Regions from separate parts of the Oceanobacillus sp. FSL W7-1309 genome, predicted to be linked through region 1. Evidence: riboswitches for the same ligand, from Rfam matches in the RefSeq annotation. Region 1 holds a riboswitch; the other holds the start of a gene.
What was found. A riboswitch is a leader RNA that binds a small molecule or an ion and turns the genes downstream of it on or off. The one in region 1 is predicted to bind lysine.
Positions count from the first base shown of each region.

Region 2: linked by a shared signal. The riboswitch ahead of dapA (4-hydroxy-tetrahydrodipicolinate synthase) and the one ahead of NST46_RS19520 (Na+/H+ antiporter NhaC family protein) in region 1 are both predicted to bind lysine.

Region 1 covers NZ_JBBOBX010000002.1:1,397,617-1,407,031, forward strand. Annotated here, with positions in the region: gene NST46_RS19490 (hypothetical protein) at 1-11, shown strand, start outside; gene NST46_RS19495 (YutD family protein) at 39-314, opposite strand; gene NST46_RS19500 (YhcN/YlaJ family sporulation lipoprotein) at 510-1,070, shown strand; gene NST46_RS19505 (M23 family metallopeptidase) at 1,152-2,072, shown strand; gene NST46_RS19510 (methionine/alanine import family NSS transporter small subunit) at 2,142-2,249, opposite strand; gene NST46_RS19515 (sodium-dependent transporter) at 2,246-3,769, opposite strand; gene NST46_RS19520 (Na+/H+ antiporter NhaC family protein) at 3,936-5,492, opposite strand; lysine riboswitch at 5,904-6,070, opposite strand; gene yunB (sporulation protein YunB) at 6,280-7,056, opposite strand; gene NST46_RS19530 (YunC family protein) at 7,164-7,472, opposite strand; gene NST46_RS19535 (bifunctional metallophosphatase/5'-nucleotidase) at 7,548-8,954, opposite strand; gene NST46_RS19540 (sulfite exporter TauE/SafE family protein) at 8,967-9,415, opposite strand, start outside.
Region 2 covers NZ_JBBOBX010000002.1:1,746,498-1,755,912, forward strand. Annotated here, with positions in the region: gene NST46_RS21205 (cytochrome d ubiquinol oxidase subunit II) at 1-388, shown strand, start outside; gene cydS (cytochrome bd oxidase small subunit CydS) at 394-513, shown strand; gene cydC (thiol reductant ABC exporter subunit CydC) at 540-2,261, opposite strand; gene cydD (thiol reductant ABC exporter subunit CydD) at 2,258-3,991, opposite strand; gene NST46_RS21220 (hypothetical protein) at 4,234-4,620, opposite strand; gene NST46_RS21225 (YdbC family protein) at 4,706-4,936, opposite strand; gene NST46_RS21230 (universal stress protein) at 4,961-5,395, opposite strand; gene dapA (4-hydroxy-tetrahydrodipicolinate synthase) at 5,727-6,620, opposite strand; lysine riboswitch at 6,729-6,906, opposite strand; gene NST46_RS21240 (hypothetical protein) at 7,082-7,345, shown strand; gene NST46_RS21245 (nitroreductase family protein) at 7,407-7,931, opposite strand; gene pdxK (pyridoxine/pyridoxal/pyridoxamine kinase) at 8,102-8,914, shown strand; gene NST46_RS21255 (YusW family protein) at 9,148-9,415, shown strand, end outside.

The DNA of each region.
Region 1 (9,415 bases):
ACGAAAGGTAGCAGCTCAAATGTTTGAACTGCTACCTTTTACTTATGTACTTTCTTCAACACAAAATAGGCGCATCCAAAATTACAGTATTCAAATAAATAATCATCTAATGCATTTATTTTCGAATCGATTGATGCTTTTGCATTTCTCTCCTTATAAAATCCTTTTAATCGAAGCTGCTCATAGCCCCAGTCTCCTACAATATAATCATACTTAGCCAATATTTCGGAATAGCGATTTTTAATTGCTTCCTCTTGAAATCCATCTTTTATATTTTCTACAATTTCATAGCTTTTACCATTCAGTTCAATCAAACGATTCACCCCACTTTTCATGCACACATAAGTTGCTTCTAGTTTACCATACGTTCGGATATAGAAACCAGAAATATTTACATGCATTATTTTCGCCTTTTTAAAGAAACTAGGACTAATCAAATTATAATTGCGTGTTCAAGAGGGGGATGACACCGGACTGTTGAACAACCTTTTATATGTAGGAGGAAGAACATGAAAGCAATCCTTATTATAATGCTTACGATAACTACGATGCTTGTAGGTTGTACAACATTTGACAACTCAGAAGGTGATCGTGAACAAATACTTGATGAATTGGATCCTACAAGAAATGCGCCAGAACCCACGGATGATGAGCTTAGCTCAAAGCTGGGATACGTACGTTACACAAAGGATCAACTGGATAATGAACTGGAAAACGGTGAACAGCAGCTCACAATCGATCGTAATGAAATGGCTGATATGATTACGAAAATCATTCTTAGAAATAATGGTTTTGAGGAAGTTGCAACACTTGTTACGGACAAGGAAGTTTTAATTGCTTACCAAAGAAATGAAGAACTTTCAGCCGAGGAAGCATCCGATTTATGCAAGAAAACCGCTGCATCTATTTTACCAGGCTTTTTTAATATCCATGTTTCTGATAATGAAACACTCATGCAGGATATCCAAAGTCTGCATCAATCCACATCGGAAAACCGGAATTATGATAACACAATAAAAGCCATTATAAAAGAAATGGAAAAAACACCTAATAGGGAAACAGTGGAATAATCATTATCAATAAACTAATTATAGGAGGTGAATACATTGACGAACAGGCTTATCTTCTCCATTATTATTACCTTCTTTTTCTTGAACGCTAATGCAGTCAATGCCGAGAATGAGGAATCCGTTTATGATAAGCGAATGGCACTTTTTAAAAAGACTGAAGCACTAACACAAATTCCTTGGTACTATTTTGCTGCTATTGATAATTATGAACGTAACATAAAAAGCAGTGATGAACCTGAGCAAGTAATCTCAATAGGATTCGCTTCTGAATTATGGTTTGGCCCAGGGAATAGCTCACAAATAACGGACGTAACTATTATCGACACTTTCGATGGAGAAGGAAAAGATGGAAATGGTGATGGAAAGGCAGATCCAGCCAATGAAGAAGATGTTCTTTATACGATGGCAATGCTTATTCTAGAATATGGTCCTACAGAGGATGATATTAAAATTGCACTGTGGAATCATTATCAGCGTGATTTAACCGTTCAAACTATCATGAATACGGCAAAGGTATTTGCAACGTTCCAAGATATCAATTTAACAGATAGAGACTTCCCTGTATCGATTCAGCATAATTACAGTTATCGCAATACTTGGGGAGACCGAAGAGGCTTTGGCGGGCTGCGTATTCACGAGGGTACAGATATTTTCGCAAACTATGGTGTCCCTGTTCAGTCAACCACATATGGCGTAATTGAAATGATGGGCTGGAACCTATACGGTGGCTGGCGCATTGGAATACGTGACATTTTTAATATTTATCATTATTACGCGCATATGAGTGGTTATGATGATAATATAAAGCTTGGACAAGTTGTACAGCCTGGAGATGTGCTCGGCAGTGTTGGATCAACCGGCTATGGTCCACCAGGAACATCTGGAAAATTCCCGCCCCATTTACACTACGGGATGTATAAGGATAATGGGTATAGTGAATGGTCCTTTGACCCCTACCCTTACTTGCGAAAATGGGAGCGCATGGCTAGAGATAAACAATAGTTGGACCATAAATCCGACGTATAAGCAAAGGAGTCGTTACCATTCCGGTAACGACTCCTTTGTAACACTTTAATCTGTTTGCTTTGATTTTCTCATTGCGTTCCATACACTCGCAATCAGACCGCCCCAAATTATTATCATCCCAATTACCATTACAAAAATAGATGCACCACTCATTCGTTAGCCTCCTTTTTCTCGTCTATATCCTTTTTCCATTTGATTAACGACATCAAAATACCAATTACAAGTGCTGCTATCGCGATCGACCAACCACCATATAAGATAAATGTATTGGAGTACCCTTCATAGTTACCTGTGTCCGTTGCAAATTCCTTTAGGAGGTTCTGCTTAAATAAACCATACATCATGTATCCCATGACGATAGGCGTTATTACCCCTAAACTAATTGTCCACCATGAACCAAGTCGGATATCCGAAATCCCGTCTGCATGTTCTTTATACATTTTAACCTTACGGAGAATCCAAGCAATTAAGACAACCTCAACAAACCCAAGCATCGCTACACCGAATTGATTAATAAAATAATCAACTACATCTAGGAAGAACAGCCCGCCTTGTGTCGCAAACAGCAACGAGATAACAGCGGCTAAACCACCGCCTATTAGGACTGCTTTTTTCCTTGAGATTTGGAATTTATCCGACAAACCAGATACATACGTTTCTGTAATTGAGATTAATGAGGTTAATCCAGCTAACATTAACGAAACAAAGAATAATACCCCAAAAAGTTCGTTAAAGGCTGTGAATTCATTAATGATTGCTGGAAATGCTACGAATGCTAAGCCAACTCCACCACTTACAACTTCATTAATCGGCAAACCTGACTGTAAAGCCATAAATCCTAAAATACCAAACACACCAATACCCGCTAACAATTCAAAACCAGAATTCGCAAATCCTACGATAAAAGCGTTATTTGTAATGTCTGATTTCTTTGGCAAATAACTGGCGTACGTAATCATAATTGCAAAAGCAATGGATAAACTAAAGAAAATTTGTCCATATGCCGCAATCCATACATCCGGTGAAAAAATTTGGCCGAAATCAGGTGCAAAAAACGCATCCAATCCTTGCATAGCTCCTGGAAGGGTTAGTGCTCGAATAACAATGATGAGGAATATAATGACTAATGCTGGAATAAAAATACGATTTGCAATTTCAATCCCTTTCTTCACACCTTTAAATAGAATTCCTAATACCAGTGCCCAAACAATGATTAAAGGAATTAATACACCAGGAACCAGATTCCCTATCTGTCCTGGGACTTCTGCTAAATTTAGATAATCGCCATATAAAAATCCTTGTGTATCCTCTCCCCACCCTAAATTAAAAGAAAAAACAGAATACGATATGGCCCAGGCAACGATTACCGAATAATAGGTTGAAATAATAAATGCTACTGCAACTCCCCACCAGCCAACCCATTCTGTTTTTTTATGCATTCGTTTAAACGTTAATGGTGCAGAACCTCGATACTTATGTCCCATTGTAAATTCCAATATCAAAATCGGAATTCCGGCGGTGAGCAGTGCAAACAGATAAGGAATCAGAAATGCTCCGCCGCCATTTTCATAGGCAACTGCAGGAAAACGCCAAATGTTCCCAAGGCCGATAGCCGATCCGGCTGCCGCCAAAATAAAACCTGCCCTTGTCCCCCACTGAGAACGATTTTCCATGACCAAACCTCCCCTTTTTTATACAAGCTTTGTATTATTTATATTATGAAGGTTTTTAATAATTACTCTTTTCTGATATATTTATTGCATAGTTTCCTTACGAACAAAAGAAGATGTGTGATGACATTACTGTCATCACACATCTTAGAAATTTTTCAGCCTATATTTATTCCGCTGTTTTACTTTTTAAAACAGTACGATATACAAATACAATCCCAAAAAGGAATACAAGTGTAACTGCCAAGGAAAGCATAATTTGCCCTGTCAATCCAAGCAGTAAAAACCCTAGTATTGCTACAACTGCTGCAAGTATTGCATATGGCAGCTGCGTTAATACGTGATCAATATGGTTAGCCCCTGCTCCTGTTGAGGAGAGAATCGTCGTATCGGAAATAGGTGAGCAATGATCACCAAATACAGCTCCTGCAAGTACAGCTGCTAATGCCGGCAGTAATAACTCAACATTTGTATTGCTCATTACTTCTGCTGCAATTGGAAGCATGATACCAAATGTACCCCATGAAGACCCAGTAGACAATGCCATAATCGCTGCAATAACAAAGAATATTAACGGTAGATAGCTAACACCTATAGAGGAATCATTAACTAAATTCGCTAAATAGGTCCCTGTTTCCAATGTACCGATTACCGAACCGATCATCCAAGCTAAAATGAGAATATAAATAGCCGGAAGCATCGTTTTTGTCCCTTCAGCAAATATTTTTACAACATTTGCTTTTGGCTTACCTTGAAGGAGGTGAAAAATAAATGCAACGAGTACAGCTGAAACCCCACCAATTGCCAGTGATAAATTAACATCCGTATTTGCAAAAGCATCAAGAATCGTAGCTTTACCGTTTGTTGCAGCGATACCCGTTGTTATCATAGCTACAACTGTTGCTGCAAAAAGAACTAAGATTGGTATAAATAAATGGTATACCTTTCCGTTTTGATTTGGCTTAAACACATCGCCTAAATCCCCTGCAACCGTATTCTGCTCTGGATTCAAAAGCTCTCCTGTTTCCATCGCACGTTTTTCATGTGTACGCATTGGACCAATATTAAATTGAAAATACGCTACAATAAATACAAGCAGGACTGCTGCTATTGCATAAAAATTCATCGGAATCATCCAGATAAATGCCTCAATCGGCTGATATTCTGTAATTTCATTGGCAGCAAACAATCCACCAAGAATTCCAATAATATAAGCTCCCCAGCTTGAGATAGGCGAAATAACTGTTATCGGTGCTGATGTTGAATCAATATAATAGGCAAGCTTCGCTCTGGACACTTTGTGACGATCTGTTAATGGTCTTGCAATTTGACCAACTGCAAGGCTGTTAAAATAGTCATCAATAAAAATAATCAGTCCTAAAACGCCTGTCATTAACTGTGCACCTCTACGTGTTTTCACTCGTTTCATCATCCACTCACCAAAAGCTCTGCTTCCTCCGGATGCCTGTAAAAAGGCAGTCATCATACCTAATAATATCAAAAACCCAATTAACAGGAGATTCCCAGTATTTGGCTCACCCTCTGAAACAAAAATTTCATAAAATACATACCAAATTTCCTTCACTGCTTGCAACACATTAAAATCATGAATAAATAATGCTCCAATTATTATCCCTGATCCTAATGATAATAAAATTTTCCTCGTTGTAATAACGAGCACCAGCATGATTAATGCTGGAATAATCGAATAAATTGTACCTTCCATTGTAATCCCCCCATAATTATTTCTCAGATGTGGTTTTCGAGATAAACGAGTTGATGATGAAATGTTGGTTTACGACATATGTACGTGCTAGCTTCTTAAAAAAGCACACAAAAAAACAATGACAGAAAATAACCATCATTGTTTTTTACAATTACAATATACGTTATCCTCCATCTCGATCAGTAGTTCTCCATGCACATCCATTTCAGCGGTTGTTCAAAAAGTCCGGTAAAAATGACACATCGAGATCAGTAGACCTTCGACTAAGTACCGACACGTCCTGTGTCGAACGTCGAAGTCACCACATCCTGTGGAAGCTCGTTGGCTTGCTTTTCCGTTCCTCACGTATTAATTGCATACGTTCCGGTACGGGGAGCTTCGCCGCCTCGAACTTCTCGGTCCTTTTTATCCTCTTTTTTGAACTCTCACTTTAAGCATGACAGTACATCTCTTGTTCAAAGATGTACCAGCAAATAATAAGTTTGACTCTTATTACGCTTCGGCAAATACCCCTTTCACCAACCATCACTGTTGTCATTCTCCGGTGGATTACTTATAATATTTGCGCCTCTACCTCACCGATCTGATAAGGTTTATTATTGAGTTAAAGGATATTCATAAAGTCCGGTAAAAGTGACACTTCGAATTTCTTCGTTAGCTTGCTTTTCCGTTCCTCACGTATTAATTGCATACGTTCCGGTACGGGAAGCTACGCTGTCTCGAACTTCTCGGTCCTTTTTATCCTCCTTTTGAATACACATAGTTACTCCCATACTATACTAGATTTTTAGTTATTCTGCAAGTCGTCTTTTGGTATAGCAATTGACGGACCATCACTGCCACCACCATAGAAATCTGGAACCTTGCCCATAATGGCACTACCATCCAAGTATATCTCCGTATTAACTGTTGTTACATCGGATGTAAATGGGATGACAATCTGCACATCCGCCTCTACATTAATATAAAGCGATACCCAAGCACCATTAATACCAAATTCCTCAATTTCACGTACAACATTTGTCCGAACATTCCCTACAACCTCGAAATTAATCGGTATTTTCGGACCTAGGTTTGCAAGTACCGTATTTCCGGTAACCTGCCCTAAAGGGATTTCAACCAATGTCGGATCCTGTTTCGCCATATCTTCAGCACCATCACTATATTCATATGGTTCGGTAAGCGGATCTTCAAATTCCAATGGGTCACCGCGGTTAACGTTGATGAAAAATTCTTCCACCCTGTCTGTTGCGACTCGATTAATTTCACTGATGATAGAATTGTTCCAGTTATACGTTGAAAAATTCCCTTCATTGTCATATGTAATATTTACCATGTCATCAAAACTATAATCTTCAACATACCGAACGGCTGAATTGATCGCCCGCGTTGCAAACTCATCGACTCTTCTTTCCGCTATATGCATTAGAACTGGTTCAATTCGTTTATCAATTAATTGCATACTTAAAAATACACAGACTACAAAAATAATCATCGTTATGATTAAAATATGTTTCCCTGGAGGCAATGCTGTTCGTTTGCGAAAACGTTTTTTATGTCTCAACTCAGGAACCCCCTCTGGAATAATCCTATGCTTGTTCCACAGGGGGTAGACTAAGTAATTTATAAACATAATAAAAATGCCTCCCTAATGGAAGACATTTGCATTAATTATGATATTCTTAACAAAGCTTCTTTACCCGTCATACCAACTTCCCAGCCATAAGCTTTTGAAGCATCTGTTATCTTCTGTAATGGAGCGTGTAATAATTCATCGATCGTTCGCACACCCATCGCACGCCCCGCGATAACATTACGCTCCATTAATTTTGGAACTTCATTAAAAATATCTACATCCAATGCCGCACACATAATATAGCCAATGTCATTGGATATCGTCAGCAAATTCGTTTTTGGAAGCTCAACACGTACTGCCATAAAAATCATGCCGTCTACTTCAAGTGGATTTACCGTAATCATAATGAATTGCCCCCTTCGCAATGTACCATATATGTGTATGCATGAAGGGGCCAACATGTCACAAGCAGCGGCCTCTTAGGAATAATATGGAAATTTAGCACGAAGCGTTTTTGCGAGCAAATCCCTTAAAAATTCCGGGACAAAATATTGCTTCGAATCCGATTTCGCTACCTCCGGTAATAGACGGCCGAATGTGAAGGTATCGGCAGTCGCGATATAGTATGTTCGATCTGGATCGATCTCTTCTCCATTTTCTAACAGAACCTGTTTCACATACTCCTCACCATTTTTATGAAATCCTGTTTCTACCTGGAGTCCTGCAAACATCATTCTTCCCAGTACTTTCCCACGAAATCCAAAGCCTTTCAATGCCAGCTGCATAAATTCCTTTGTTAATGATACACGGACAACTTCGATCAATTCATTTCCTTTCAGATCCACAACAACAGGATTAATTGGATGTGGGCAAATCCGATGAATATCTCCATACGTGATAGCCCCTACTGGTAAGCTTTCCAATAACAGACCGTTATTCAACATCGCAGCATCGGCTTTTGTCCATTCCTTAACTGTATTCGTCAGCTCCTGCATGATTGGTGTATCCTTATACCAATTAACAGTCAATGGACTGTCAATCTGTACAACGGTTTCACCAAGCAAGCTATTAGCCTCATTTAGCATCACGTGTAATGTCTGCTCCGTTTCAGCATCTTTTTCCAAATGCGTAATGTCAGCTGTATATGCTTCTTTTTTCACCAATTTTTTCTGCTTATGGTCCCAAGTAAGAATAACTTCACCTATATAAGCGCAATGCTTTCCTGCTGCAGTAATCACAGCATTATTGATATATTCGCCACTACGAAGCAAATGATGTGTATGGCCACCAATAATCGCATCTACAGCATCATACCTTCTTGCAATTTCTTGATCGATGGTAATACCAAGATGCGACATGACAATGATTATATCAACGGATTGCTCTAGATCTTTCATATACTTATCCAAAACTTCGAATTCAGGTGAAACATACCAATTTAACAGCTCATAAAAGGCATTAAATGGCGCAGTTAAACCAATCATACCAATTTTCACACCATGCTTTGTCTCAATATTTACTGTCGGACGTAACCATGGTGGCTGCATGTTATCAGTACTATGCAGGTTCGCACATGTGACTTCGAATGCAGCTTCATCATATAAATGGTATAAATCCTGATGAGACATTGTAATCCCTTCGTTATTGCCGATGGTAACATAATCATAACCTGCATCATTTAATAGCTTGACATTCGCTTTTCCCATCGTTGCCTCTGTTATAGAATGAGATCGGTCTACATGATCTCCAATATCAATTGTCCAGTTTGATTCACCACGTTGATTCCGTAGCGCTCGTGCTTCTTTTAAATAAGTCACAACACGTGGCCATTGTTTAAAATCACTATGTAAATCATTCGTATAATAAAAGTAGAATTTCTCTTCCATTTACATAACCCCTTAGGATAATCCTTGATAAATCATACGCAATCCAATAAAAATTAGAATGATGCGCAATCCCCATTCCAATACTTTTCCAGGAAGAAGCTGATTCACCTTTGCACCTAACTTCCCACCAATCCAAGCACCTGGGATAAAGAATAACACATATTCCCATGCAATATGTCCAAGCACAATATGTGTACTAGCACCAACAATACTAACAAAGAAAATCATAAACATTGATGTTGCGGTTGCAATATGTGCAGGAAACCCGAACAACAGAATCATTGCCGGCACCATAATGGAACCACCACCAATTCCAAAAAGCCCGGATAATGTCCCAACAATTAAGGATAGCACAAACGCTCCTAAGATCGGTACACGATATCGATATGTTTCTCCGAATAATTCAAATGTACGGACACCTTTTTCATCCCCAGTGAATTCCTTTTTAGGATTCCGATCCC
Region 2 (9,415 bases), 350 kb from region 1:
TAGTGGCATTGTTTATGAATTAAGCTCTCACAATGAAGCCCACTTTGAACGGATTATGGATTTGTGGTGGATGTTTGCACTTTCCTTTATATTATGGTTTGCAACAGTATGGCTCATCTGGAAAAGAAGAAACTACGGTATGGCATTCTGGCTGCTTGTCGGTCAATTTGCAATGGCATTTTTCGCGTATGGAGTTTCCCATTATCCGTACTTGCTTTACCCGCATCTTACCATTTATGAAGGGTTCACTAATACGGCGATGGCAATTTCATTAGTATTCGTGTTTATTCTTGGCCTAGCCTTATTGCTTCCCTCCTTGTATTTGTTATTACGGCTATTTCTGTTCGATAAAAATTATGTACAAGGAATCAAGAATAAGAAGGAGTGAGCTAAATGTTTCATGATTTTCTAATCTTTGTCGCTCCCATTCTCATTATTCTAATTGCGATTGCGGTTGCATTTTGGGGAGCCGGTAAGGATAAACCTGTAACAAAAGAAGCTGACGAGGACTAATCTTCTCCGTCAGCTTCTTTTTCTTTTTACAGATCTGCCAAAAAAACACTTTGTTCGATTTTCTTCATTTGATAAAAATAACCTTTACTTTTCATCAATTCTTCAAAGGTGCCAGCTTCTGCAATTTCCCCTTGATCCATGACAATAATTTGATCCATTTTCTCAAGCCCTGTTAAACGGTGACTAATTAAAACGACTGTATCATTTTCAGCTACTTCAAATAGCCGTTTATATAGCTGTTCCTCTGTTAATGCATCGATGGACGAGGTTGGTTCATCCAGCAGCCATAATGGTGCTTGTTTTAGCAGTATTCGCGCCAGTGCTAATCGCTGCTTTTCGCCGCCTGAAAGATTCTCTCCCTTTTCTAAAACTTGATCATCCAATCCAAAATGATTTAACTGTACGTGAAACAGAATGTCTTCCATCTCTCTGTCAGCTAATCCATCCTGAGAAATCGCTAAGTTATCTCGAATTGTTCCATAGAAAAAATGGTTCGACTGAAGCATAACATTCGCATGCTCCCAAATGCTCTCAGCTTTTAGATCGGCTACCGATTGATCATTAAGTGAAATAGCACCATCTCGTACCTGGTACAATTTCAGTAAAAGCTGCATAATGGTAGACTTCCCGGACCCACTTGGACCGACAATTGCCGTTTTTGAACCAGCAGGTAAATGAAACGTTAGATCTTTTAATGTATCACGTGATTCTGTCGGAAAAGCAAAGGACACATCATGAAAAGTAATGGAAGGAGCCCGTTTAATTTGCAGCGTTTCGAACGAATCATCCTCATTTCCTTTCCTCTCCATTACCTCATCTAGCCTTGTTACTGCCTGACGACTTTCTTGAAGATAGCTTGGAAAAGCCGCCATCGGAGAAGTATTTTCAAACAGTGTTAAGGATATCATCACAAGCATGGCAAGAAACAAACCATCTAGCTGCTGTACGGATACGAAATATGCACTTACCGTTAGCACGGATACGGAAACAAGTAGGGATAGAAACGTATTTGCCGATTCACTAAATAAACGATGCACATTTTCCCGCTCCTGCTCCAACAAATACGTATCAGCTGATTTTAATAATGCTTCCTCTTTGTCATCTACTTGCTGATATATTTTTAAATCACGAAACCCGTACAGGAATTCTGTTACTTCCGTTGATAAATTGCCTCGCTCACTCCTAACACGATAATCGATTTTCCGTTGCTTCATGCCGATGACTAACGGAACAACCAAAGTGGTTAATAATAATCCAAGTAGCAGAAGCAAGGCTGCTTCAATGGAGAAATAAGCCGTGAAAAGAATGGTAACAAGAAATACAAGAACAAGCACTATCGGTGGGTAAAAAACACGTAAAAAGTAATTTTGCAGCGATTCTACATCGCCAACGATTCTTGCTAGTAAGTCTCCACTGCGATGACTTTGAAAAATAGTTGGTGCGAGTGGCTCCATTTTTTTATAAAACGAAACACGCAAATTACTTAGCATTGTAAAAGTCGCTCGATGTGAAAAATATCTTTCACCATATCGACTTAATGCCGATATTATTCCGAGTAGCTTAACGATCGCAACAAGTACCATCAAGGAATAGATCGGTGGCACTAAGGCTGCCTTGGAAATTAAATAACCACTCGATGAGAATAGCCCGACGGCAGTTACTCCAGCTAGAAATCCACAAGCAATTGAAAAAATGACATCTTTTTTTTCCTGCAACACGATCTTGATGACAGAACGTAATCCCTTCATTTAGTCATCCCTCCCTGCTGTACAGTCACCATATTCCGATAGGCTTCTACCGTTGTTAGTAACTCATCATGTGTTCCTGCTGCCTTAATTTCACCGTTATCTAAAAGGACGATTTTATCAGCCTTTTGAATCGTATGAAGGCGGTGAGCAACCGTAATAACTGTCGAATGTTTTCCTAGTTCCTCCATTGATTTCTGAAGAATTTGTTCCGTTTGCAAATCCAGCCCTGTCGTCGGCTCATCAAAAAGAATGACAGATGGGCGTTTGAGAAATGCTCTGGCTAGCGCTATTCGCTGTTTCTCCCCACCAGAAAGGCCTCTTCCTCCTTCACCGATTAACGTGTCATATCCATGTTCAAGCGAATCCACTAAATCATTAATCCCTGCCTTTTCAGCTGCTTTGATAATTTCTTCTTGATATGCGCTTTTTGTAGAACCAATTGCAATATTCTCTGCAATCGTACCTGAGAATATATACGGATTCTGTGAAATATAACTTAATTGGTCAAACCAATCCTTCTCTCTGTATTGCTTTAAGGAAGTTTCATTTACTTGAATCATTCCCTCCGTTAGCGGGACTAGTCCTGCTAGCATATGCAATAATGTCGTTTTTCCTGATCCCGTTTTTCCGATAATCGCAATCTGCTCAAAAGCTTCGAGTTCTAAATTAATATGCTTTAATGCAAAACCGCCTTCCTTGTAAGAAAATCCTGCTTCATTCACTTTAATATGGACTGGCTTATTTTTCGCCAAGGGTAGTTCTCCCCATCGTGTCTCATCATCTTCCAGTGCAGAAAGCTCTATATCTAATTTATTCGCTGCCGCCATGCTCGTCCGTCCCGTATGAAATGAATTTCCTAGCTCCTTTAATTTCGTGTAAAACTCTGGAGCAAGAATAAGCATTAAAAAGCCAGTAAAAAACGTGATATCTTGAAAAATAATCATTCGAACAGCAACTTCTAACGCGATAAGCCCAATGCTTAGCATAGAAATAAACTCTAAAGCCAGAGAATTCGTAAATGCAATTTTAAGCACTTCCATCGTTGCATCACGGAAATCTAAGCTGCTTTTTTGAATGGTTTTCTCCTGCTCTTTAGACCGTCCAAATAATTTCAATGTTGTTAACCCTTGCAGCGTATCAAGAAACGTACCGGAGAACGCATTCATCTTATCTAGCTGCTGTTCGGATTTGTCTTTCGTATTAAAGCCAATAATTATCATAAATATAGGAATAAATGGTGCGGTAACTAGGATAATAATTCCTGTTGCCATATGTTCCATTAAAATAACAACAAGGATGAAAAGCGGTACAATCGTTGATTGAATAATTTGTGGAATATAGCTGCTAAAATAAGAATCTATTTCATCAACCGTATCCAATAGGAGCCCAACCTTTTGACCAGACTGTCCTTCCAATGAAGCTTGCATTGAATTTCTTGAAAATGTATGTACAAACAGCCTGCGCAGCTCTCTTTTAGCAAGAGTAGCCATTCTTGCTCCTGCTCTTCCATTCAAATAATTTAGTCCTGTCCGTAAAAAAAGCGCTACGATTAAGCCTATAATTAACGGGCTAATTTCTGAAAATGAATAGCCTTTTAGGAAAATACGATCAATGATTATCACAAATAAATAACCTTGACCGATAATAGCAAACGCAGAAAGAATCGCAAGCACAATAAAAAGTATGAGCTTTCCTTTCTGTTCTGCTGCTATATTCTTCAATCTATTCATTGATTCTCCCCCTAACGAAAGCTATTTTAGTGAACATCTTCACATAAGTATACATGATTTAAAATACCGAAGTAAACGGATAGCTAGGGTGTTAACATAGTTGTCGATTTTAAGGGTGATAAAATTAACCTTGCTCCTTACGTTAGAGAATTTTCACCGTCTCCAAAAGAGGAAGTAGAATTCACGTAAAAACTGCCCAACAAAACGAGCGATCGCATAGTCTCACTTTGTTGGGCAGTCAGCTACTTCTTAATAAATTTTATAGCAAAGTAAATAACGCATGCAATTACAGCATAAATGAAAAACATGACAAAAAAGCCCCATAGTCCCATTACTGCATCTGCAAACTCCATGTTTCCCCGATTCGTAATTGCTTGCTGCAATTCAATTGCAAAAACGATAACAACCATAATGGTGAACGTATAGATAAAGGAAAATATCGTCGTACTCCATTTAAGCTTTTCCAATAGCTTGAAAAAGATATAGACAAAGAAGAAAATCGTCATTCCCATAAAGCCCATAATCCAAAAATGGAGTTCTTTATCTGTCATATGTAGACCGAACATGTCTGTAAGGATGTCATGAATATTATTTACAATTTCCGCAAGAGTAATAACGATTTCTCTCATTTTATCTCCCACTTTTCATTTGTCTTTATTACAATTTATCCAAATCATCAGCCATCTCCCAAAGTCAGTGATTTAGATAATCGTTCTATTCCGAAAGCGCGTTTAAATTTGCCAATGCTTTCTTCAATTGGACAATCTCTTCTTCTGTTAAAGTAACACCTTTACCCATCTTTTCCTTACCAGGTGCCCAGTCTCGTAAATCATATTTTGGTGGGCGACCATTCCAGCTGATCACATTCAATTCCTTTGTCCATCCTTTTGGCGACTCCGAAATAACAGCAATTGTTTCTACAATTTTATAATTTAATTCAGCCATATTCATACTCCTTTATGCTTCATTCTATTTAACAATCAAAACAGGGCACTTGGCGTTCTGTACAATCGTATTGCTCACACTACCTAACAGAAGACTTTTTATATTACTAAGCCCCCGATTGCCTACAATGATCAAATCTATTTCGTTAGCTAAAGCATATTCACAAATCGCTCTCCCCGGGTTGCGCTGTGAAAAGTCCGTCCGAATTTCCGTTATCGTAACAATTCCTAATGCTTCCATTTCCTTCTTGATTTGATGTAGTTCCGGTAAAAGAAATTCTGCATCTGCCATGGATATGTTGCCTGCAATAGCTGTCTCGTTACTTTTAATTCCCGGTGTCACAACAGAAATAACATGTACTTCTGCTTTTTCTGTAATTGACGCCTGATTCTTTGCCTCTTTAATCGCCTTTTTACTACGATTTGAACCATCATACGATACGAGAATTTTTCGATTCATTTGCATTCCTCACTTTATTAAAGGTTAGCTACTTAATCCACTTAATTTATTATACATGGATACGTCTAGAGAGGTTAATTTTTTAATGGCTTTCGTCAGACTTCATATTTGTTAAGTTGACACTGATGTACGGACTGCGCCCCATATTTTGGAGTAGGTTCGACTTATCGAACATTCCTGCGCAGGTGATTCACTCCAGAGTATAAGTGCTACTAATCTATGTCTTCCCAAGTCGGTAAGTCTTCGTTATCGTGTCATAAGGTATTTATCCACAGCATTCCCTGGTATCAAAAAAAGGAATAAGCTTCACTGCTTACTCCTTTTCTCTAACTTAATATCCGATTGCGTTTTTCACTTTATAGGCCGCTACTAGTTTACAAATAGACGCTCTTTCTGACTCCGTCAATGGTACAAGTGGTAGACGAACACCACCAACTGGTACTCCAATATGGTTCAGTGCTTCTTTTACTGGGGTAGGGCTTGGAACTGAAAACAATGCTTTCATTACTGGCAAAATATGTCGGTGTATAGCACTGGCATTAGCTACATCACCATTCTGAAAAAGCTTTACCATCTCTTGCATCTCATTACCTAATATGTGTGATGCTACAGAAATAACCCCAGTTCCACCTACAGCAAGTGTCGGCAATGTCAGGCTATCATCCCCGCTGTAAACAGTAAAATTATCAGAAGTATGGCTTATAATCTCCGAAACCTTATCTAAATCCCCACTAGCTTCTTTTAGTGAAACAATGTTTGGGATTCTAGAAAGTCGAACAATCGTTTCTAATTCCATGTTTACCACACTTCTACCAGGAATATTATAAAGCATGACAGGAAGTGCTGTACTTTCTGCAATCGATTTAAAATGCTGATACATGCCTTCTTGTGACGGTTTATTATAGTAAGGAACAACAAGCATAATCCCATCAACACCTGTAGCCGCTGCCTCTTTCGTTAATTCAATAGATGCTCTTGTATTATTCGTACCAGTTCCCGCAATAACAGGAATCCTTCCATTTACTTCTTCTACAACTGTTTGAAATAACTTCACTTTTTCATTATTAGAGAGTGTTGGTGATTCCCCCGTTGTCCCAGCAACAACTAAACCTTCTGTACCGTTTGCTATCAAGTAATTAACTAACCCCTTTGTTCGTTCAAAATCAATTTCTTCCGCCTCATTAAACGGAGTAACCATTGCTGTTAATACATTACCAAAATTCATATCAATACACCCTTTTCATCCAATATTTTATTGATGCTTTAGGACCAAATTAAAAAGCAGCAACGAGAGAGAGCTCGCTGCCGCTTATAGAACATTATTTACCGTTCTAAGCTTGATAGCCCTCCATATAGTTTCCTATATGACAGTCCCGTATCTATTTGATAACAGGCCCAGCTTCAGAAGATGAGTCTTCTTCCACTTCGGCAAATCCCCCTTTCCTCACATTTCTTCAGAGCTCATTCTCCTCCATGTAAGTATTAATGGTCTTTGCACCTCTACCCTTACTTTACAAATCTAAAATAAGAAAGTATTTAATTATTATGTGTATTATAACAGGGATATATCTAGAAAACAAGCATTTGAACCACAAGAAAAGAACAGCATTACTTTCAAAATGATGGGCAGGATAAGCGAACAAAACATACGCTATTACATAACTTAATTCTGAGGAGGTAATTAAGATGGAGCGAAATTCATATCGTGACCTCCCTGCAAATTTCGGTGATAAGCTAATTCTAGTAGGTGGTTTAATTAGTACCATTGGAAGTAATTTGGCAGTTATTGGTTCCTTTATCACATACGAACAGGAAAAAGAAGTGGAACTACAAGTAAATCAGGAAAAGATACAGATGGATCAGCAGATTCTATTGATGCAGCAGCAAATAACAGACTTGCAAAAAAAGATAGATATGCTATATCAAGATCAAAATCACGGGAAGTCATAGTTGCATGTTAAGCAAAGAAACTGTTGTCCAAACTTATGTTTAGAGAACAGTTTCATGCATTTTAGCTAAATGTATCATAATGTACAATTTCTTCTCTTGCTAGGTGTTTTTTCGGTTTTAATGCTTCTTGAGGATACCCCATTCCCAAAATAGCGACAATACGGTGTTCTTCCGGAATGCTAAGCAGCTTTCGCACATGGTTTTCCCTATCGATGGATTCGTTCTCATCCTCGGAATGATAAACCGCTCCAAACGCTGCACCAAGCCCAACCTCAACTGCTTCGAGCCAAATAAACGCACAAGCAATTGATGCATCCTGCAGCCAGTATTTACTTGTTTGGGGCTTTCCCGTAACGACAATCGCCGCCTGTGCCTCTTTTAACCATTTCATATAAGGTGTTGTTGCAGCAAGACTGTCCAAGGTAGAACGATTCCTTACTACAATTAACGACTTTGACGGAAGATTATTTCCTGATGGTGCATAATAACCTGCATCCACGACTTTTTCTAGTACTTCATTCGGAATGCAACGGTTAACATACGCAGTAATTTCGCGCCTTTCTTGTATCGCTTGAAAAACATCCATCGTACAACCTCTCTCCCTTTATTCTTATTTTCTGTATTAATCATATCAAACTAATATGATTTAGACCACCAAACGTCAAGTTATTTTTAACAATCCATGAGTATGTGTTTAGTGACAGACCCTTCAAAAGTGCTATAATAAAAATTAGCATTCTAGAGGAGGTTCTATCAATGACAATGAAAAAAACGTTAACACTTGCAGGTTCGGACACAAGTGGAGGTGCAGGTATCGCTGCTGATTTAAAAACGTTTCAGGAGCATGATGTATATGGTATGACTGCATTAACCTGCATCGTTACAATGAATCCAGAGGGATGGAATCATCACGTAACACCAATTGACCTGGATCTTGTAAACAGACAATTAGACACGATTCTATCCGTCGGAGTAGACGCGATGAAATCCGGTATGTTAGGCTCGGTTGATATCATTAAGCTTGGTGCAGAAAAAATCGATGCATATAAAATTAATAATTTCGTACTAGATCCAGTTATGGTTTGTAAAGGCGAAGATGAAGTATTACAGCCGGAAAATACAGACGCAATGCGTGAATATCTTCTTCCGCGCGCACTCGTTACAACACCTAACTTATTTGAAGCTAGTCAATTAGCACAGACTAAGCCCTTAAAATCAATTGAAGATATGAAACAAGCTGCATTAAAAATCCACGAGCTCGGTGCCAAGAATGTTGTCATTAAAGGCGGCAAGGCGCTGGATCATGAAAAAGCGATTGATTTATTTTATGATGGTACAGACTTTGAAATACTTGAAAAAGAAAAAGTCGATACCACATATAATCATGGAGCTGGATGTACATTTGCTGCAGCAATCACAGCAAATCTAGCAAATGGCAAAAGTGTAAAGGAATCTGTATTTGCTGCTAAGGATTTTGTTACTGCAGCAATTGCTAATGGTTGGAAGCTAAATGAATATGTTGGCCCAGTTATGCATGGTGCCTACAACAAAGTAACAAACAACAAATAAATATTAGAACAAGCCTTGGAAACGACTGCATTCGATTTTCAAGGCTTTTAATAAGCATTAGAATTCACAATCACTTCCTGATACAAATTACTTAGAATATTCTAGTTCTATCATTCAAATCTACAATTAAGATTCTTACCGTAGGTGAAAAGTTACAAAATGCTTTTACATCGTTTAGTTTTTAGGCTTTTGGGCAATATAGTGGTATAAACTATTAGATAGGAGTGAGCACCATGAAAAAGTTTATGGTACTAATAACAATAACAACATTAGCCTTTCTTATTGCAGCATGTGGAGGAACTACGGAAGAAGATACAAATCCTCCAGCGGATAATAATGCGGGAGAGACGGAAAATAACGCCACAAACGATCAAGATAATGCTTCTAACGATCAAAATAATGGCAATACAGACAGTGGTTCAGCGACAGATAATAATGCAACGAATGACAGTGATAATGTAACAACAGATACGGAATCCGATTACGCGTTTACTAGCTTTG